DNA from 2 places in the Neorhizobium sp. P1_A6 genome. Region 1 is predicted to be linked to the other one. Evidence: riboswitches for the same ligand, from Rfam matches in the RefSeq annotation. Region 1 holds a riboswitch; the other holds the start of a gene.

Evidence for each region. Region 1 has a riboswitch for thiamine pyrophosphate ahead of thiM (hydroxyethylthiazole kinase). Riboswitches for the same ligand answer to the same signal wherever they lie in the genome.
Region 2: linked by a shared signal. The riboswitch ahead of thiB (thiamine ABC transporter substrate binding subunit) and the one ahead of thiM (hydroxyethylthiazole kinase) in region 1 are both predicted to bind thiamine pyrophosphate.

What each region holds. Positions count from the first base shown of each region.
Region 1 covers NZ_JBFTZM010000001.1:483,999-501,810, reverse strand. Annotated here, with positions in the region: gene AC1D3C_RS02310 (IclR family transcriptional regulator) at 1-575, opposite strand, end outside; gene AC1D3C_RS02305 (DHA2 family efflux MFS transporter permease subunit) at 844-2,265, shown strand; gene AC1D3C_RS02300 (hypothetical protein) at 2,484-2,687, opposite strand; gene AC1D3C_RS02295 (MarR family winged helix-turn-helix transcriptional regulator) at 2,908-3,363, shown strand; gene AC1D3C_RS02290 (Panacea domain-containing protein) at 3,565-4,113, shown strand; gene AC1D3C_RS02285 (hypothetical protein) at 4,117-4,482, shown strand; gene AC1D3C_RS02280 (DUF6665 family protein) at 4,610-4,939, shown strand; gene AC1D3C_RS02275 (gamma-glutamyl-gamma-aminobutyrate hydrolase family protein) at 5,031-5,801, shown strand; gene AC1D3C_RS02270 (DUF6683 family protein) at 5,872-6,621, shown strand; gene AC1D3C_RS02265 (class I SAM-dependent methyltransferase) at 6,831-7,637, shown strand; gene AC1D3C_RS02260 (hypothetical protein) at 7,716-7,943, opposite strand; gene AC1D3C_RS02255 (hypothetical protein) at 7,954-8,136, opposite strand; gene AC1D3C_RS02250 (glycoside hydrolase family 13 protein) at 8,282-9,976, shown strand; gene AC1D3C_RS02245 (ribbon-helix-helix domain-containing protein) at 10,283-10,558, opposite strand; gene AC1D3C_RS02240 (heavy metal translocating P-type ATPase) at 10,631-12,919, opposite strand; TPP riboswitch at 13,033-13,128, shown strand; gene thiM (hydroxyethylthiazole kinase) at 13,166-13,987, shown strand; gene thiE (thiamine phosphate synthase) at 13,984-14,622, shown strand; gene thiD (bifunctional hydroxymethylpyrimidine kinase/phosphomethylpyrimidine kinase) at 14,619-15,425, shown strand; gene AC1D3C_RS02220 (response regulator) at 15,444-17,812, opposite strand, start outside.
Region 2 covers NZ_JBFTZM010000020.1:26,135-29,824, reverse strand. Annotated here, with positions in the region: gene thiP (thiamine/thiamine pyrophosphate ABC transporter permease ThiP) at 1-1,028, opposite strand, end outside; gene thiB (thiamine ABC transporter substrate binding subunit) at 1,033-2,043, opposite strand; TPP riboswitch at 2,084-2,191, opposite strand; gene AC1D3C_RS26675 (response regulator) at 2,289-2,738, opposite strand; gene AC1D3C_RS26670 (ABC-F family ATP-binding cassette domain-containing protein) at 2,898-3,690, opposite strand, start outside.

The sequences.
Region 1 (17,812 bases):
TTGCCGAGCAGTTTGCGCAGCTTATCGGGATCGGTGACAGTTTTCGAGGTTCGGAGCGGCAGGGGTGCGCCGACAAGGGCAGCAATGCGGCTTTCCGGCTGGAAGGCGAGAATTGCGCGGCCAGCGGCCGTCGCATGATAAGGCGCGCGCATGCCGATCTCGGCGCTGATGCGCACCGCCTGCCGGGAAGGCTGGACGCGGATATACATGATCTCCGGGCCGGCCGGCACGCCGAGCAGCACCGTCTCGTCGGTCTCGCTGCGCAGGTCCATCAGCAGCGTGCGCGCTTCGGTGGAAAGGTCCATGCGGTTGCGCACCAACGAACCGAGCCTGAAAAGCTCGAGCCCGAGCCGATAGCGGCCGGTCTCGCGATTCTGTTCGAGAAAATCTTCGGCCATCAGCGTCACCACCAGGCGGTGGACGGTACTCTTGGCAATGCCGAGACGGCGGGCGAGTTCGGTGACGCCGATCTCCGCATCGTCGCCTTCGAAAGCCTTGAGGATGCGGATCGCCATCGAGACCGAAGAGAGGCGGCCCTTTTGCTGGTCCTCGTCCTGCACACCCGTGATCTTCATGTCCCCACCGTCTTCATCTCGGTTGCCGCTCCCGTGACAATCAGCCGGTCTGCATCCGGACAACGGGCGCGGTCAACGCCGCAACCGCAAAAGCGCCGTTGACAGCCCCTTATCCAAGGGAATATTCTATCTGTGGACCGACGTTCCATATAGAAGAACACATGACGACGACTGAAGCAAGCGGAAACACCATCGGTGGCCGCACGGTTTGGTGGCCTGCCAGGAACCGGGCTTACGAAACAAGGACCTGAACCGAAAGACTGCCCCATTGGATACCCGCAAGACCGTGCCGCTGATCGTCGCATCGGCCCTCATCATGCAGCAGATCGATTCGACCGCGATCGCCACGGCCCTGCCGACGATTGCCGACGCGCTCGGCGAACCGCCGCTGGCGCTGCATTCGACGATCACCGTCTACGTGCTGTCGCTCGGCGTGTTCCTGCCCTTGAGCGGCTGGCTCGCCGATCGTTTCGGCGCGCGACTGGTGTTCTGCTCGGCGATCGCCCTGTTCACCTTCGCCTCGCTGCTCTGCGCCGCCTCGACCAGCCTCACCATGCTGATCGCGGCGCGCGCCCTGCAGGGGTTCGGCGGCGCCTTGATGCTGCCGACGGCACGGCTGATCCTGGTGCGCTCGGTGCCGCGCGAGGAACTGGTGTCCGCCATGGTGCTGATGAGCATGCCGGCCGTGGTCGGCCCGGCGATCGGGCCGCTGCTCGGCGGCTTCATCACCGGCGTCAGTTCATGGCACTGGATCTTCTGGATCAACCTGCCCGTCGGCATCGTGGCGATCATCCTGACGCTCGCGCTGATCGAGAAGATCCCGCCGACCGAACGCACGTCCTTCGATTTCCCGGGCTTCGTCTTCACCGGCGCCGGCATCGGCGCGGTCATTTTCGGCTTCGATTCCTTCGCCCGCGGCATGAATTCGAGCGCGCTGGTCCTGGCTGTGGTCGGCTTCTCGCTGCTCGGCCTTTACATCCGCCATGCGCGCAACACGCCGAACGCGATCCTCGACCTGAAACTCTTCCGGTATCCGACATTCCGCTCCAGCGTCACCGGCGGTTCGCTGTTCAGGGTCAGCATGGGCGCCCTGCCCTTCATGCTGCCGCTGCTGATGCAGGAGGTTTTCCACTACACGCCGCTGCAATCCGGCGCGATCACCTTCGTATCGACGATCGGCGCCTTCGGCATGCGAACCATGACGAGACGCATCCTGCGCCGTTTCGGCTTCCGCAACGTGCTCTTGTGGAACGCGCTGATCGCCAGCGTGTCGATGGCACTGCTGGCCACTTTCACCCCCGCCACGGCGCCGGCCGTCATGGTCGCCATCATCCTGCTCGGCGGCTTTTTCAGGGCCTTGCAGTTCACATCGCTGAACACGCTGACGTTTGCCGAAACGGAAGACGCGGAGATGAGCCACGCGACATCGCTGTCGCAGATGGCGCAACGCATCGCCCAGAGCACCGGCGTTGCAATGTCGGCCATGCTTTTGCACTATTTTTCCGGCGGCTCCGAGACGCTCACCAACTTCGCCTTCGCGATGTCCTTCATCATCATCGCGATCATTTCCGCCTCTTCGTGTTTCTCGTTCTTCCGCCTGTCCGAGACGGCGGGCGACGTGCTTTCGGGCCGGAACAAGAAGGTGAAGGAAGAGCCGATCGCCGCCGAACAGGCCGACGCGGCGGAGTAAGAGGCCGCCGGCGTGACGCGGACATGGCTTGTGTTTAAAGCTCGCCGACTTATGCCGGCGAGCCCTCCGCGGCTGCGACCCCGTTTTGTGATCGGTTGCAGCCGACGTGAGCAGACGCGCGAACGTGCCCTCTGCCGGGCAGTCCAGTTACGGACGCACGGGCGGCGGTTCGCGGAAACGCAATCGTTCTCTCTTCGATCCCTCGGTCCGCGAGCGGACTATTGGACGAGGGAGGCGGCGTTTCGTGTCGTTGGAGCTTTGGTCGGCTTTGCGTCGACCGGGACGATATCGACGACCTCGGAGAGCAGGAACTGCTTCGGAGAACCACAAATGGTCGCGTAGACGATCCGGTCTAATATTTTCAGGCTTTCGGACACGAATGTCCTTTGGTCGCCATTGTCGAGCACCGATACAACGTACATGTTGATCCCATAGAGGTTAGGCGCGCAGGTCATTCGCGCACCGACATTTCTAAGCGAGCCATGGTTAACGCGACGTTAATGATGGAGAGCGCGCCGTGCCTAAGTAAGCCTTTCGACTATCTCTCTCCGAAACCAGCGCCTTACATTGCATCTTGAAACGCACCGGCCGACATGCCACGTCTCGCACCAGAAACTTTAGCCCGCAAACGTCAAGCTCGCGATGAAACCTGATCCGATCGCATCCGAATTCTTCGAAGCGCTGACCAAGGTCAGCCGCAAGATCCGTACTGCCTTCAACCAGCAGGTCACGGCGCATGGGCTGACCTATCCGCGCGCCCGCGCCCTGTTCCGCCTTGCCAAGAAGCAGAACATGACGCAGAGCGAGCTTGCCTGCGAGCTGGAACTCGAACAGGCGACCATGGTGCGCCTCCTCGACCGCATGGAGGAGAACGGCCTGATCGAACGCCGGCCGGACCCCAACGACCGCCGCGTCAAGCTTCTGTTCCTCACGGCCCATGGCCAAGAGCAGGCGGAACTCGTCCGCTCGATTGCAGACCGGATGCGCGAGCAGATCTTCAGCAACATCGACCCCGACCAGATGCATGTCGCCGTGGCACTGTTCGAGCGCATCACCGCCAATATAAGCGAACTGGAGGACATCGATATCCTCGCGTGAGGCGGTCGCAGGACAGGAAGAAGCGACGGGCATATGGCTAAACCCCGGCGGACACGCGGATTCGGCCGGAAACTGTAGCCTTTACGGCCCGCGGAACATAATCACCAAGCGACCATTGAGTCTGAAAGTTCGTGATTTGGTCACGAATTTAATATATTAATTGAATCTTGACGCATTAGCCGTGCGTTTATAGGTGGGCAAATGATACGTTTTAATTTCGATTGGAAAAAGACGGTCGATGCAATTGAGTTTCTCGCTCAGCAAAAACCGGGCATAACTCAATATTACATTGGGAAGCTTCTGTTTTTCGCTGATCGCGAACATATCATGGATTACGGTCGCCCCATTACAGGGGATAGGTACGTGGCCATGGAACATGGTCCGGTGCCGTCGGCCGTACGCAATCTGCTGAATGGCGAATATCCGGATGAAGTAGCAGATCGCCTCGAAGATCGAGTCGTAATAGAAATTAGCGGCAACAAGCACCACGTCTACCCTAAAGGGACCGAGCCGTCACCTTTGCTATCGGGGAGCGATCGCGAATACCTTATCGATGCCGTGAATAAGTATGCTCATTTGTCTTTCGGCGAACTTCGAGAAATTTCACACGAAGATCCGGCTTACATCGAAGCTTGGGAACGGGTTGGTACTGCGGCCAACGAGATGAATATTGAAATCTGGCTTGGCGAACTCGAAAATCCAGATACTGCAAAGAACCATCTCATCGCAACGGCGTCTTGCGCGGCTTGAATTATGCAAAAATGGGATGTTGTTCGCATCTACTGTGACTTCATGCCTAATCCGCATGATAAATTTTGCATTTGCATTTGCCCAGCGACCTACCGGTTTTATTTCATAAACAGTGAGCCGCCTCAGTTTCGGAAAGCCCGCAATCTTGCCGTATCGATCACCAATTTCGAAGCACATTTCCTGAACCATACCTCGTACGTCGATACAACGAACCTGCTGAGGATAGGTGCGGCTCTCGTAAACGGCGCATTAGCCGACAACGGGCGTTGTCACGGGAGTATTGCGCCGTTCCTGCGGGATCGAATCAAAACCGCCGCCCAGGGTCATGAGGTTTTGACCGCCGACGATTTAGCTCTTGTGATTGATTAAGGCTTCGGTGATTGCGTCCGGCGTAGAGGAATCCACTTGCTCGCCTCCCTCGCGGCCAAACGACCCATTCCTCATTTGACGCGCCGCAGCAATCGGCTAACATTGGTGGAAACTCCAGGTATTTCCCATGAGCGTCCGCCCTCCCCAGTCGTTCCATCAGCCAGGATTCGCCAATACCGGCTTCAATGTCCTCGAATACGAGTTGATGTCCGAGCGCGCGTCAGCGCTGGGGCGGCAGGGGCTGAAGGTGGAGGAAGCGCTCGGCGCGTTGAATGCATGGGACCCGGAGCGTGACAGCGAAAAGCTGCGCGAGAGGCTTTGCGACGATGCGGCCGATGCCGTCTGGGGGCTGTTCATCCAGCGCGAAATCTGCGGCCTTCGGAACAATCGCGACATCATCAAGCGGTATGCGATCCCGGGCGAGGTGCTTGCGGGAGTGGGGGCGGTCCGCAAGTGAAATCCATTCCCCAGGTAAAATTCGAAGTGAAATTTGAAATTGCCGGCAGGCCGCTGATCGAAGCGCTGCGGCTGAATGATGGATTTGAGCAATGTCCAGACCGGTGATCGGCGTGATCGGCAATACCCATAATGTCGAAAACCGCTTTTCCGCGCAGCTCGTCGGTGAGCAGAATCTCAGGGCGATCGCGGACGTTACCGGCGCCCTGCCGCTGATGTTTGCCGGCAACCCGAATATCACCGACATTCCGACCTTGCTCGACACCGTCGACGGCATCCTCCTGACCGGAGGCCGCGCCAATGTCCATCCGAGCCACTTCAACACCGAACCGCACGCCCGCCACGAACCCTATGACCAGAACCGCGATGCGGTCGCCCTGCCGCTGATCAGCGCCTGCGTTGCCGCCGGCATACCGGTCTTCGGCATCTGTCGCGGTTTTCAGGAAATGAACGTCGCGGCCGGCGGCTCGCTGCACCCGGAGATCCGCGAACTGCCCGGCCGCATGAACCACCGCATGCCGCGCCTGGAAAACGGTGAAATCCACCCGGACCTGACCGTCGTCTTTGCCGACCGGCACGACGTCCGGCTGACCCCGGACGGCACGTTCGCGCGCCTGCTCGGCCGCGAGACGATCCGGGTCAATTCCCTCCACGGCCAGGGGATAGACGAGTTGGGAAACCGCATCGTCGTCGAAGGCGTGGCGGAAGACGGCACGATCGAGGCGATCCGGTTCAAGGAGGCGGAAGGGTTTGCGCTGGGCGTCCAGTGGCATGCGGAATACGACCCACAGATCAATCCCATCAACCGCGCCCTGTTCGAGGCTTTTGGCGAAGCCGTCCGGGCACGCAGGAACGCCGGCTGATATCTGCCATTCAACTTGCCGATACGAGCGCGGCGCATATAGTGCCCATCGTATTTCGGGGGATTCGGCGATGCGGGCAAACGCAAGGTATCTGGCAATTCTACTGGCGGGCCTGACCGTCCTTGGTGCCGGAAACGTCCCGGCACGGGCCGATTTTTCAGGCCCGCTCAGTCCCGGCGCCTTCGAAGCGACGCTGAACATGGGGCCGATCGCCGAGACGCTGCGCCGGCAGATGCAGCGCAAGGGCAACCAGGGCCCGGCATCCGCCACCCCAGAGACTGCCCGGCCGGTGCGGCCGGACAGTTTCCGCTACGTCCCCTCGAAAGCCCGCCGCACGGCCAATCTCGTCGGCTTCGTCGCCAAGAGCCGGGCCGCCGATCCGAAGGGTGCGGACGACCTCGCCCAGCTGGTCGCCTCCCGCGACATCATCGAGGAGATGCGGGCGCCGCTCGCCAAATACGGGTTGCGGATCGACAACCTGGCCGACGCCTATACGGTCTGGTGGATCGGCGCGTGGCAGGCGACCCGCGGTTCGACCGACGATCCGAGCCAGGCGGCAACGGCTGCCGTCAAGCAGCAGGTGATGCGCACCATGGCTTCGGTTCCCGAATTCGCCAACGCCAATGACAGCCTCAAGCAGTCCATGTCGGAAGCCCTGTTCATGCAGGCGCTGCTGCTCGGCGTCGGGCTCGAACAGGCCAAGGGCAATGCCGCTCAGACCAAGGCGATCGGTCGTGCCGCCGCCGAAGGTGCACGCGGCATGGGGCTCGACCTCGCCTCGATGATGCTGACCGACGAAGGTTTCAAGCCGGCGGACTAAACCGGCCCGGTCGTGGCGGGCTTCGATGCCCCGATGATCTGCGGCGGGGTCGACACGGTGGAGCCCTCGTCGGCGAGTTGACAGGTGTCAACAAAGTCTTAATGGCGCGGCCCGGCCGGCGCCATCCTTTAACTCGCGTACCCCGTTCAGCCGTCTTGGCAACCGGAGAAACCAGGAATAGCCTTGGTTCCGGAAGCTTGGAGGGCGACATGACATCGAGTTTCAATGTCCGCAACGCGGGCGGTTACGAGCAACTCATGGGGCGCTGGAGCCAGAGGCTAGCACCCCAGCTGATCGATTTCGCTGGTCTTGAAGACGGAGAAAGGGTTCTCGACGTCGGCTGCGGCACCGGAAGCCTGACATTCGCACTGCCGAAGGCAGCCAATCTTTCCGAGATCGCGGCAATCGACTATTCGCCCGTCTTCGTCGAAGAGGCGATCCGCCGCAACACCGATCCGAGGATCAGGATCAGCCAGGCGGATGCCTGTGCGCTGCCATTCGAGGACGGATATTTCGACCGGGCGATGGCGCTTCTCGTCCTGCATTTCGTGCCGGAAGCGGACAAGGCCGTCGCCGAAATGCGGCGCGTGGTGCGGCCGGGCGGGGTGGTGGCGGCCACCGTCTGGGATCATCTCGGTGGCATGCCCGCCATGCGGATGATGTGGGACACGGTCTCGATGCTGGACGACAATGCCCGGCAGGTGCGAAGCCATCATTTCTTCCAGCCGATGATGCAGCCGGGCGAGATGAAGGACAGCTTCGTCCGCCAGGGCCTCGTCGACGTGGCTGAAGTCTCGCTGATGATCCGGATGGATTTTCAATCCTTCGACGACTACTGGGCGCCGATCGCCGCCGGCGAAGGACCGCTCGGCAAATATGTGGCCTCGCTAGACCCGGCGCTTCGGGCGAAAACCGACGCCGCGGTCAGGGCCGCCTACGAGGCGGGCAGGCCGGACGGTCCGCGGTCGTTCGTCTCCGTCGCCTGGGCCTGCCGGGGTGTGGTTCCCTCCGCCTGATCGCCGGACGCTGAAAGCACACCGTCCTCCCGGCATTGCCACCGGGAGAGCGTTCGTCGTCCAATCCGGTTCGACCAATCAATGCGTCGTGTTCGCCTGACCACCCTTCTTCTTCGCATCATGGGTATGGTGGCTGTCGCGTTCGCCGCCGCCGCCCGAAACGCGGCTGGTGGAACGCAGATCGTCATCGGCCGGCGGCTTCTTCACTTCCAGCGGCACACCCTTTTTCGCGTTGGGGGCATTTTCATGGGACGCGCCTGGCCCGCCCTGGCGGATGCTTGCGGGTGTCTTCTGCGATGTCGACATGATGAGCTCCCTATCGGTCCTGCTGATAACCCTGATGGGTGGTGTTGACCTTGGTATTGCCTTGCTGGCCCTGCTTGCCGGGATCATTCGCCGCCTGGGGTTTGCCGCGCTTGATGTCGGTCGTATGGACCTGTTCGCCGGAGCCCTTGTGGCTCAAGTTTTCCGAGGGCGTCGGGGGAAGTTTGCTGCTCATGAAGGGTCTCCTTTTCCGTCGGTTTCCCACTGGTCTAACCCGCAGCGAGTCACGATGTTCCATCCGACGCGTTGTTGCCGCCGGGGTGAGGAACCCCGGCCGCGCTCTCGCGTTCGAACAGGTTAACGAGGCAGGGAGGGCATCGATGAATGACTTTCAGGATCAGCTTGCCGCCGCGATCAAGCAGGCTGCATTGCCGATAGAACGCAAGTGGTGGCACACCGCCACCGTCTACCAGGTCTATCCGCGCAGTTTCTGCGATCTCAACGGCGATGGCGTCGGCGATATTCCCGGCATCACCTCAAAGCTCGACTATCTGAAATCCCTCGGCACCGACGTGATCTGGCTGTCGCCGATCTACAAGTCGCCGATGGACGACAATGGCTACGACATTTCCGATTACCAGGACATCGCGCCGGAATTCGGCACGCTCGCCGATTTCGACAGGCTGGTATCGGAGGCGAAAAGAAGGGGTATCGGCATCGTCCTCGATCTCGTCGTCAACCATACGTCGGATGAACATCCGTGGTTCGTCGAGAGCCGCAAGGGCCCGGGCAACCCGTTCCGCGATTTCTACATATGGCGCAAACCCGCTGCGGATGGCGGGCCGCCGAACAGCCTCAAATCCTCCTTCGGCGGGCCGGCCTGGACGCTCGATCCCTTGAGCGGCGAATATTACCTGCATCTGTTTTCGACCCGCCAGCCGGATCTCAACTGGGAAAACCCGGCGGTTCGGGCCGAGATCTACAAGATGATGAACTGGTGGCTGGAGCGCGGCATTGCCGGTTTCCGCATGGATGTCATCGACTATATCGGCAAACAGGTGGACCAGGAGATCGTCCACGACGGCCCGCACCTGCACGACTACCTGCAGGAAATGAACCGCAGAACATTCGGCAATCGAGATATCCTGACCGTCGGCGAGACCTGGAGCGCGACCCCCGGTTCGGCTCTCCTCTATTCCGGCCGCAACCGCCACGAACTGTCGATGGTCTTCCAGTTCGAGCACGTCACCCAGCAATGGGATGAGGTGTTCGGCAAATGGCGCTCGAAACCGTTCGACCTGGTGAAGCTGAAATCGGTACTCGGAAAATGGCAATACGCGCTGTCGGACGACGGCTGGAATTCGCTGTTCTGGGGCAATCACGACCTGCCCCGGGCCGTCTCCAAATATGGCGATGCGACCGGCCATCCGGTGGAATCGGCCAAGATGCTGGCAACCGTGCTGCACCTGATGAAGGGCACGCCCTTCATCTACCAGGGCGAGGAGATCGGCATGACCAACGTGCCGTTCACCACGATCGAGCAGTATCGCGACATCGAGACGCTCAACATGCACCGCCTCCATATCGAGGCCGGCCTGTCGCCGGAGGAATTCATCAAGGGCGCCAACGAAAACGCCCGCGACAACGCCCGCACCCCGATGCAATGGAGCGCCGCGCCCTATGGCGGCTTCTCGACCGGCGTGCCGTGGATCGAGGTCAATCCCAATTACCCGACGATCAATGCGGAAGCGGAAATGACCGACGAGACGTCGATCTGGAGCCATTACCGCAAGCTGATCGCACTGCGCAAAGCCCATGACGTGATCGTCTACGGCACCTACCAGAGTTGGCTCGACAGCCATCCGGACGTGTTCGTCTACTCGCGAACGCTCGACGGGGAGCGGTTGGTGGTGGCGGCCAATTTCACGGCCAGGGACGTGACCGCCGAGCTGCCGGGGGAATTGCGGCTGTCGGGGCAAGGCCTGATCTCGAACTACGAACTGGTGGATGCGCTTGGCGAGAACCTGACGCTGAAACCCTATGAGGCTTTTGCGGTTCTGGCGCGAACGCTTTGAAAAGGCGCGTCACTCATCTGCGGACCAGTCAGAGGGAAAATCCATGCCCCGCGGAAGAATACGCAGGATATTGACCGTGTCCTTCTCGACGACGAGCGCTATGGCGGCACTGCGTTCAAATCCTATGACGCGTAAGCCAGGGTGGATATGGCCCCGAACAGTTCCGCGGTGGGAAATGCCGAGAGGCTCATGCTGGCCGCTTCAATTCGATCGATATAGTTTCCAGCGCGCTCATACCCTGCCTCTTGGGCAATTCTCAGGTAGATCCGCCGGAGGTCAGTGACGGCTGCCGGTCGAAACTCGACATTATGATCCACGCTTGTCGGCTTTCGCCTGGCTGGCATGGAATTCGCGAAGTTCCGCGAATACTTTGGCGGCCGGAATACTGGGGCGCAGATCGTCCATGGCTTCCTGAACCTTCAGGCGCATGATTTCGTCCAGGGTTTCCCTTTCCCGCTCGAGTGCGCGCAGAGCAGCGCGCACCGCCTCGCTGGCGGAGTCATAGTCCCCCGATTCCACCATGGCATCGAGAACTTGCTGCTGTTTACCGAGTGTCAGGGCGATGGATCTGTTGGTGCGCATGTCAGCCTATCCCTTTACGCTGCCCTATCTTGCAACACGACAGTGTCTTGCGCAATCTCCCGCGGGCTGTGCCTAGTTCCTCACCCGCAGCAGCCGCAGCGCATTGATCGTCACCAGCACCGTCGCCCCGGTGTCCGCAAGGATCGCCGGCCACAGTCCAGTGATCCCCAGGATGGTCGTGACCAGGAAGGCCGCCTTCAGGCCGAGCGCGATCGAGATGTTCTGGTAGATGTTGCGCATCGTCCGCTTCGACAGCGCGATCATCGCGGCGATGTCGCCGACCCGGCCGTGCAGCGCTGCGGCATCGGCAGTTTCGAGCGCCACGTCGGTGCCTCCGCCCATCGCGATGCCGACATCGGCGGCTGCGAGTGCCGGGGCGTCGTTGATACCGTCGCCGACCTTGCCGACCACGTAACCCTCGCTTTTCAGCTCACCGACGATGCGGCTCTTGTCTTCCGGCATCAGCTCGGCACGCACCTCGATGCCGAGATCCTTGCCGATCGCGGTCGCGGTGCGAGCATTGTCGCCGGTCAGCATCACGGTCCTGATGCCGGCATCGGTCAGCGCCTTCAGGCCGGCCCTGGCGTCGGGACGCGGTTCGTCGCGCATGGCGATGGCACCGGCAAGGACCCCGCCGACGACCAGCACCGAGACGGTCTTGCCCTCGTCATTGAGGCCGGTGATCCGGCGGCCATGCGCCATCGGCAGCGAAACCCGCTCGGCCGCTGCCTTGGGCGAACCGAAAAACACCTCCTGGCCTTCGACCATCGCCGTGACGCCCTTGCCGCCGAGCGCCCTGGCATCCGTCGCGGCCGGGATCTCGACCTCGTCATCGGCAGCCTTGGCAAGGATGGCGACGGCGAGCGGATGGCTGGAGCCGGTTTCGAGCGCGGCGGCAAAGCGCAGCACGTCTTCCGCATTGCGGCCGAAGGCGATGACATCGGTCACCTGGGGCCTGCCGGCCGTCAGCGTTCCGGTCTTGTCGAGCGCGACGGCTGTGATCTTGCCGAGCGTTTCGAGTACCGCGCCACCCTTCATCAGCAGGCCGCGGCGGGCGCCTGACGACAGCGATGCGGCGATTGCGGCAGGCGTCGAGATGACCAGCGCACAGGGGCAGCCGATCAGCAGGATCGCCAGGCCCTTGTAGACCCACTCGCTCCAGGACGCACCGCCGACAAGCGGTGGCAGGATGGCGACCAGCGCCGCCACTGCGACGACACCCGGCGTGTAATACCGCGAGAACCGGTCGATAAAGCGTTCGGTCGGGGCCTTGCTCTCCTGCGCCTCCTCGACCAGCCGCACCACGCGGGCAATCGTATTGTCCTCGGCGGCGGCCGTCACGCGAACCCGCAAGGCGGCAACGCCGTTGATCGTGCCGGCAAAAACCGTGTCGTCGATGCCCTTGGAGACCGGCGTGCTTTCGCCCGTCACCGGCGCTTCGTCGATCGCGCTTTCGCCCGCGATGATGACGCCGTCCGCCGAAATACGGTCGCCAGGGCGCACGAGGATGGTCGCACCGACGGCAAGGCTCTCCGCCGGCACTTCGCGGGTCTGGCCGTTTTCTTCGAGCAGCGCGTTTTTCGGCACCAGCGCCGTCAGGCTCTGGATGCTTTGGCGCGCCTTGCCGGCCGCGACCCCTTCCAGCAATTCGCCGATCAGGAAAAGGAAGACCACGGCGGCGGCCTCTTCCGACGCATTGATGACAACAGCGCCGACGGCGGCAATCGTCATCAGCATCTCGATCGAAAACGGCGTGCCGGCGAGTGCTGCCATGATGGCGCGCCGGGCAATCGGCACGAGGCCGATCAGCATCGCTGCGGTGAAGATGATTGTGTCATAGGCCGGCACCAGATGGCCGATCCCGTAAGCCGTCGCTAACGCAATGCCGACCAGGATGGTCAGGCGGCCTTTGGGCGATTTCCACCACGGCCCGTCCATCGGCCCGTGATCGTGGCCGTGCAGGCCTTCGATTTCTGTTGTGCCGTGGTCGTGATGGGAATGATCGTGCCCGCCGTCATGGTCATGATGATGATGGTGGTCGTGCGTCTTGCCGATCTCCCCCCTTGAGGGGGAGATGCCCGGCAAGGCAGAGGGGGGTAACCCCTCGACACCGCGCCGCCGCGCATCCTCACCGGCCCTCTGACCCAGCGCCCTGAGCGAATACCCAAGCCCTACGACCTTCTTCTCGATCGCACCCAGATCGCCGGTCCCGTCATGCTTCACAGTCATCGTGCCTGAAGCCACCGAAACGGACACGTCCTCGACGCCCGGCATGCGGCGCACCGCGGTGTCGATCTTCGTCGCGCAGCTGGCGCAATCCATGCCCCCAACCTTGTATCGTGCCTGTGTCGTCGCGTTCATCGTGTCTTTCCCATTGGATCGAGCCCCGTCTCTACAACCTCTAGCGACTAGAGCTGCAAGGCCCAAAATCAGAAAAAATCACTGGCGAAGCGCATTATCTTTGCTGTAAGCCATGGTGAAGACAGGGGCGTCCGGCAAAGCCGGGCTGAGAAGCACCCTTAGAACCTGAACCAGATCATGCTGGCGGAGGGAGTCGTCAGGGCGTTGACACTGCGCCCCACGCCTGCCCCGCCGAACGAGGCAGATATGCAGACGATAATACCCCTTGGGACCCTTGCAGACACCCCCGGCCAGTTGCTGACCGCGATGCGTGCCAAAAACCCGCTCGTCCAGAACATCACCAATTTCGTGGCGATGAATATCGCCGCCAACGTGATGCTGGCGGCCGGCGCCTCGCCCGCCATGGTGCACACCAAGGAAGAAGCCGGCGAATTCGCCCGCATCGCTGCGGCCCTGACGGTCAATATCGGCACCCTGTCGCCGGATTTCCTGGCCGGCATGAAGGCAGCGGCCGCCTCCGCCACCGAAGCTGGCAAGCCTTGGGTGCTCGATCCCGTCGCCCATTACGCCACCGCCTATCGCCGCGCCGCACTCGCCGAGCTGATGGAGCTGCGGCCCACGATCATCCGCGGCAACGCCTCGGAAATCATCGCGCTGGCCGGCAGCCAGTCGAGCGGCCATGGCGTCGACAGCGGCGACAGCGTCCCGGCGGCGGAAGACTCGGCAATCACCATCGCCCGGCAGAAGGCCTGCGTGGTGGCCGTCACCGGCGAGGTGGATTTCGTCACCGACGGCCGGCGTTCGGTGCGCATCTTCGGCGGTTCGGCCCTGATGCCGCGGGTGACCGCGCTCGGCTGCTCGCTGACCTGCCTGGTCGGCGCCTTTGCCGCCGCCACGGACGATCCCTTCGAGGCGACGGTCGCCGCGCTTGCGATGTTCGCGGTCGCGGGCGAGGAAGCGGCCTTCACCGCCTCGGGTCCCGGCTTCTTCTCGCCGATCTTCCTCGACCGTCTCGCGGCGCTGACCGGAGAGACGCTCGATGCCCAGGCAAGGGTCGTCGCAGCATGACCAAAACCTTCGACCTTTCCGTCTACCTCGTCCTCGATCCCGATCTCTGCCGCGAGATCGGCATGATCGAGACGACAAGGCTGGCCGTCGCCGGCGGCGTCACCATGGTCCAGCTGCGCGACAAGCAGGCGGATACGGCAAAAATGATCGAAACCGGCCGGGCGCTGAAGGCGGTACTTTCCGGAACCGGCGTGCCCCTGATCATCAACGACGACGTGGAGGCAGCAATCGCGATCGGCGCGGAAGGCCTGCATGTCGGCCAGAGCGATATGGTGGCGGCGATGGCGCGCCGGCGCGCCGGCCATGGCATGATCCTCGGCCTCTCGGTGGAGACCGAGGACCTGGCGCGTCGGGTGGATCCGTCCATCGTCGATTATGTCGGTATCGGTCCCGTCTTTGCGACCGGCACCAAACCCGACCACAAGCAGCCGATCGGTTTCGACGGGCTTGCACGCATCGTCGCCATGGCGCCGGTTCCGGCAGTCGCGATTGGCGGCGTCAAGGCGGAACATGCCGGCCCGGCACTCGCCGCCGGCGCAAAGGGCCTCGCGGTCGTGTCCGCCATCTGCGGCCAGCCCGATCCGGAAGCCGCCGCCCGCCGAATTGCCGCGGAAATCGAAAGGGCACGCGCATGAGCATCAAAAACGTCCTGTCGATCGCCGGTTCGGACCCTTCCGGCGGCGCCGGCATCCAGGCGGATCTGAAAACCTTTGCGGCCCGCGGCACCTATGGCATGGCGGCGCTGACCGCGCTGACCGCCCAGAATACCCAAGGGGTCACCGGCGTGCATGCGGTGCCCGCCGCCTTCGTCGCAAACCAGATCCGCACCATCTTTCTCGACGTGCGCGTCGATGCGGTGAAGATCGGCATGATCGCCAATGCCGAGATCGCCGAGGCGGTTGCCGACGTGCTGCGCCCCTATCGCGATACCGTGCCGATCGTGCTCGATCCGGTGATGATCGCCAAGGGCGGTTCGCCGCTGCTGGCGCTCGATGCGGTGGATGCCGTCACCTACAAGCTGATGCCGCTCGCCACCGTCGTCACCCCCAACCTCCCCGAAGCCGCAGCGCTGCTCGGCGAGACGGTCGCCACGACCCGCGAAGGGATGGCAGCCCAGGCCGAGCAACTGCTGAAGATCGGGCCTAAGGCAGTCCTGGTGAAGGGCGGTCATCTGGAGAGCGAAGACAGCCCGGATGTGCTGGCGGACGTAACCGGCATCCACTGGTTCGAGGGCAGACGCACCGCGACCAGCAACACCCACGGCACTGGCTGCACGCTGTCGAGCGCAATCGCCGCCGAACTCGCCAAGGGTGCCTTGCCGGCTGAAGCGGTCGCGATCGCCAAGACCTATCTCGCCGGCGCAATTGCCGCCGCCGACACCCTCACGGTCGGCACCGGCCACGGACCGGTGTCGCATTTTTACGCGTGGTGGTGGTGAGGGCGAGACGACTGGTTCTCAGCCCTTCTGCACTGCAATCTTCTCGAAGGCGATTGCGATTTCCTGGCTGCCATAGGGCTTCTTCAGAAGCACTGCGCCTTCTACTTCCGCCTCGGCGGGAATGCGGTCGTTGCCGGTCGCGAACACGATGCCGACATCGGGAGATAACTTGCGCGCCTGCTGCGCGAACTCGCCGCCGGAGAGACCCGGCAGGCCGAGATCGGTGACCACCACGTCGAAGCTACGCTCCTCTATCATGATGATCGCCTCCTCCGCCGTTGAGGCCTCGGAAACCTCGTGGCCCAGTTCGGTCAGAAGATCGGCGGTGCTCATGCGGATCAGGAAATCGTCCTCGACCAGCAGCACGGAATAACGCGGCTTGACCGGTCGCTGCCCGATCACCGGGGCGACAGGTTTGGCTGCGAACGACGCCCTCACCCGGTTGCGATGCTGCTGGCCGTTCAGCACATGGCGTATCTTCCGCGCCAAGGCTTCGCGGGTATAGGGTTTCGACAGCAGCTCGACGCCGGAATCGAGCCGGCCGCCATGCACGATCGAGTTTTCCGTATAACCCGAGGTGAACAGCACGGCGATATCCGGCATCCGCTCGCGGGCGTGCCTGGCAAGCTCGGTGCTCTTCAGCGGCCCCGGCATCACCACGTCGGTGAACAGAAGATCGACCGGCACGCCGCTTTCGATGATACTCAGCGCACCCGCCGCGTCCTTCGCCTTCAGCACTGCATAACCGAGATCGCCGAGCAGCTCGATGACGGTGGCGCGCACCTGCTCGTCGTCCTCCGCCACCAGAATGGTTTCCGTGCCGCCGGTCACCGGGCCGAAATCGGCGTCGGTCACCAGATCCTCGCTGCGCTGGATGCGCGGGAAGTAGATCTTGACGGTCGTGCCCTGGCCGACTTCGCTATAGATCTTGACGTGCCCGCCGGACTGCTTGACGAAACCGTAGACCATGGAAAGGCCAAGCCCGGTACCCTTGCCGACGGGCTTGGTCGAGAAGAACGGCTCGAACACCTGTTCCATCACCTCCGGCGTCATGCCGGTGCCCGTGTCGGTCACCGCCAACATCACGTATTGGCCGGCCGGCACGTCCGCATGCTGGCGCACGTAATTGTCATCGAGGAAGGCGTTGCCCGCCTCGATCGTCAGCTTGCCACCGTCTTCCATCGCGTCGCGTGCATTGATCGCAAGGTTGAGGAGCGCATTCTCGATCTGGGTCGGGTCGACCAGAACGTTCCAGAGACCGCCGGATCGGATCGTCTCGACCTCGATATCCTCCCCGAGCGTGCGACGCAGCAGTTCTTCCATGCCGGTCAGGAACCGGCCGATATTGACCACCTTCGGTTCCAGCGGCTGGCGGCGGCCGAAGGCGAGCAGCTGGCTGGCGAGTTTGGAACCGCGTTGCACGCCGGCAAGCGCATTTTCCACCCGGCGGCTTGCCCGCTGGTTGCCGGCGACGTCCTTGGCGAGAAGCTGAAGATTGCCGGAGATCACCTGCAGCAGGTTGTTGAAATCGTGCGCGACGCCGCCTGTCAACTGGCCGAGCGCTTCCATCTTCTGGCTCTGGCGCAGCGCCTCTTCCATCTTCATGCGCTCGGAGATTTCGGACGCGATCTTCTGTTCAAGGCCGGCATTCAGCACCTGCAGCGCCTCCTCGGCGCGCTGGCGTTCGGCGAGGTCGCGTTCCGCGGCGCGGAAAAGCCGCGCATTGTCGATGGCGATCGCCACCTGGCCGGCAGCCCCCACAACCAGCCGCTCATGCTCCTCGCGGAACTGAGCCGGTTCGGCATGTCCGAAGAACAGGCCGCCGATCACCTCGCCGGAGCGCGAGATCACCGGAACCGTCAGATAGCTGCGTACCGGCAGATGGTCCTTTGGCATGCCGAAATACGGATCGTTCCGGCCGTAGCGCGGATCCGCCATGATATCGTCGGAGCGGATGACGCCCTCGCCGCTGAATGTCGGCGCGAAAACGGCCGTGTTGCGCGGCATCGGAAAATTTTCGAATGCCGACCGGGGAACGCCGGACAGCGCATAGAGCATATAGCTTTCGCCGCGGTCGTTGACCACGTTGTAGAAGAAGGCTCCAAACTGTGCGCCAGTCAGTTCGACGCCGGCGTCGGTGGTCATCTGCACCACCTTTTCGAGGTCGAGTTCGGCGGAAAGTTCAGCGCCGAGCCGGTTCAGCACCTCGAGATGCCGGGTTTCCTTGAGAAGCGCGATCTCCGCCTTCTTCTGATCGGTGACGTCGCTGCCCTGGATGAATATCCCGGTCGCCTGGCCGGCATCGTCGACGATCGGCTGATAGACGAAATCCACGAAACGCTCTTCCGGCGGCAGGCCGGGCCGGCGCGCCAGCCTCACGCTCACAC
Region 2 (3,690 bases), on a different contig from region 1:
AGCAGGCCTGCGGAAAGCGCGATCGTGAAACTGGTCCAGGCGGCGCGCAGGAAGGCGGGGCTGGTGGCGAGGCTCCAGAGATTGGCCTGGGCGCCGGCACCGACGATCGAGGCAAGCGGCAGGATCAGGAATATCGTTGCAAGCAGGATAGACAGCACATCCCAAAGCCGTGCGGGCAAGGTCCGGCCATCGAACCGGCGTGTCGCCCGGCCGGCCGCGATGCCAGCGTCGTCAGGGGCTGGAAACAGCGAAATCGCAATCAGGATCAGCGCCGTAATGCCGATCTGCAGCAGCGACAGCGCTATGGCGCGGGGCGGATCGAAATCGAAACGCAGCGACTGGTAGATCGCCACTTCGAGCGTGGTCGCAGCCGGCCCGCCGCCGAGCACCAGGACGAGCGTGAAGCTCGTGGCGCAGAGCATGAAGATCAGGCCGGCAATGCCGGGGATGACGCGCCACGCCGCCGGCCACTCGATGAAACGGAAAACGGAGAAGGGTTTCATCCCGAGGCTGGAGGAGAGCAGCCAATATTCCGCCGGCAGGCGCTCCAGCGCCGCTAGCAGCAGTCTCGCGGCGAGCGGAAGGTTGAAGAACACATGTGCCAGCAATATGCCGGAAAGCCCGTAAATGCTGACCGGCTGCTCGAGGCCAAGCTTCAATAGCAGGCTGTTCATCACCCCCTGCCGCCCCCAGATGCCGATCAGGCCGAGCGCGCCGATCAGCACCGGCAGGCCCATCGGCAATGCCATCAGCCGGATGACCCATACACGGCCCGGAAAGCGCGGGCGGCGGGCAAGCGCGAGTGCGACGGGAAGGGCGAAGACGACCGACAGCAGTGTCGAAAGAACCGCCTGCAGCAGGGTGAAACGCAGGATCCGCCAGGTATAGGCGGTGAACAGCCGGCTTTGGGTGTTGCCGGCGTCCCAGGAGAGAAGGGCGGCGACCGCGATGCCGACGAAGAGGGCGATGCCGGCGATGCTCAGCAGCCCCCAGCCTATCCCGCGTCTTCGCTCGGCCCTCGTCAGCATGGGATCAGTTCAGGCTCATGGCGGTCAGCCATTCGTCGATCCAGGCCTGCCGGTTTTTGGCCACCTCGTCCGACCCCATCAGGAAAGTTTTCGTTGGCTGCACCAGTTTGTTGAACGCATCCGGTAGCGGCTGGGAGGTCTTGACGGCCGGCATCATCCAGTTGGTGGTCGGGATGACGTCCTGGAAGGCCGGCGAGACCATGAACTTCAGGAACTGTTTCGCCAGGTCCTTTTCATTCGCCCCCTTCAGCATGCCGGCGACCTCGATCTGGATATAGTGGCCTTCGGAGAAGGAGGCGGCCTGATAGCGGTCCGTCTTCTCCTCGACCATGTGATAGGCGGGCGAGGTCGTGTAGGAAAATACCATCGGCACTTCGCCCTTGGTGAACAGGCCATAGGCCTCCGACCAGCCGGGCGTGACGGTGAGCACGCGTTTCCTGAGCTTCGCCCAGGCCTCCGGCGCCTTGTCGCCATAGACTGATTTCACCCACAGCAGCAGGCCGAGGCCGGGTGTCGAGGTGCGCGGGTCCTCGATGGCGATCTTCTGCGCCGGATCGCTGTCCACCAGTTCCTTGAGGCTTTTCGGCGGGTTCTTCATCGCCTGCGTATCGTAGACAACGGCGAAATGGCCGTAATCGTAGGGGATGAACGTGTCGTCGCTGTAATTGCCGGGGACCTTGGCCGCCGAAGCGTCGAGCCCGTGCGGCTCGAACAGGCCGGTCGCCTTCGCCTCGGAGATCAGGTTGGTATCGAGGCCGAGCGCGATATCGGCCTCGGTGCCTTTGCCTTCCAGCTTCAGCCGCGTGAGAAGTGCCACGCCATCGGCGACGCCAACGAAATTGAGCTTGCAGGCGCAGGTCTTCTCGAAAGTTTCCTTGACCTTGGGCCCCGGACCCCAATCGGAGATGAAGCTCTCGTAGGTGTAGACGGTCAGCGTCTTTTCCTGCGCTACGGCCGGCACGGAAAGGGAAAGGGCGGCAGCGGCCGCGAATATCGAAAGAATGGTGCTGCGCATCAGCGTCTCCTCGTTTTGGTGACAAAGGGGAATAGGCGCTGATGAAGAGCCGTCTAATCCCTCCGCCGGTGTTAACCGGATCAGGTTCCGCGGGTTGGCCAAAGGCCTCTCAGCCGCACGAAAACGCGCGGCACCCCGTTAGAGCAGGATCAGATTTAGCGGCGAGGCGAATGGCTGGCAAGAGGCGGTCTGCGGCCGGCTCAAGGCGCATTCGGCAGGAGCAACATGGCTCAGTGGTTCATTGCTCAGTGGTTTTGCGGAAACACTTTCAGTTCACGCGGAACGATCGCCATGCCGCCGAGCCGATTGGCAACGGCGTAGTCGATCGTCTTCTCAACTACGTCAGGCATAACCGGTTTGGTGAGGACGCCGAGCGAGCCTTTGACACCGTCCTCCACATCCTCCGGATTACCGGTCATGAAGACGACGGTGATGCCATATTGCTCGGCAAGCTCCCGGCCGATCTCCGGGCCAGTCCGGCCGTCCGAAAGATTGACATCGACCAGGGCGATATCGGCATAGGCGGCGAGCGCCAGGGCGTGTTTGCGGGCATTGGCAAAACCAGCGACTTTCAGGCCCATGGCTTCGATCGTCTCGGCAACATCGAGCGCGATCAGAAACTCGTCTTCGACAATCATAACTCTTTGATTCATCGCCTCAGTGGCCAGCCGACGACGCGTAACATTTGTCAGCATTGGATGTCCCCATTCGGTTGATCGGTTCCTGGCAGGCCGATCCGTCCCCGGGACATTTCGACCACTATTCACACCCAGAACGTCTCGGGACATCATATGTTCCGGTCCGCGACAAATATTTTTTTAGCTAACTATCTGTTAAGCTTAATAAATCGCAAATCAGCCTTCAATTTCCTCACGCAGCATTTCGAGTTCCAGCCATTCTTCTTCCATTTTGCTGATGCTTTGGCGCAACTTTTCCATCTCCGCAGCCAACTTGTTGAAGGCGGCGGGATCCTTGGTGAAGAGGTTGGGATCGGCCATTTTCTTCTCGCGGGCGGCGATCTCGGCCTCGGCCTTCGCCATTTCCTTAGGCAGGTTCTCGAGCGCGAATTTCTGCTTGAAGGAAAGTTTGCCTTTGCCCTTGGACGTGCCGGAAACCGAAGCCGCGGTATCGGTTTTTGCCCTGTCAGCTTTTTCCGTGCGGCGCCTTTCCTCCAACGCACCCTTCCGCTGCGCCAGCATATCCGTGTAGCCGCCGGCATATTCGATCCAGCGGCCGTCCGGTGCGTCCGGATTTGCGGGGGCGATGGTCGAGGTTACGGTGCGGTCGAGGAAGTCGCGGTCGTGGCTCACGAGGATGACGGTGCCGGTATAGCCGGCGACGATTTCCTGCAGCAGGTCCAGCGTCTCGATGTCGAGGTCGTTGGTCGGTTCGTCCAAGATCAACAGGTTCGATGGCCGGGCCATGATGCGGGCCAGCATCAGCCGGGCGCGCTCGCCACCGGAGAGGTTCTTGATCGGTGTCCTGATCTGCTCCGGCTGGAACAGGAAGTCCTTCATATAGCCTGCGACATGCCGCTGCTCGCCGTTGACCAACAGCGTCTCGCCGCGTCCATCCGTCAGATAATGGGACAGCGTGTCCTCGGGGTCCAGGTCCTCGCGCTTCTGGTCGAGCGTGGCGATTTCCAGG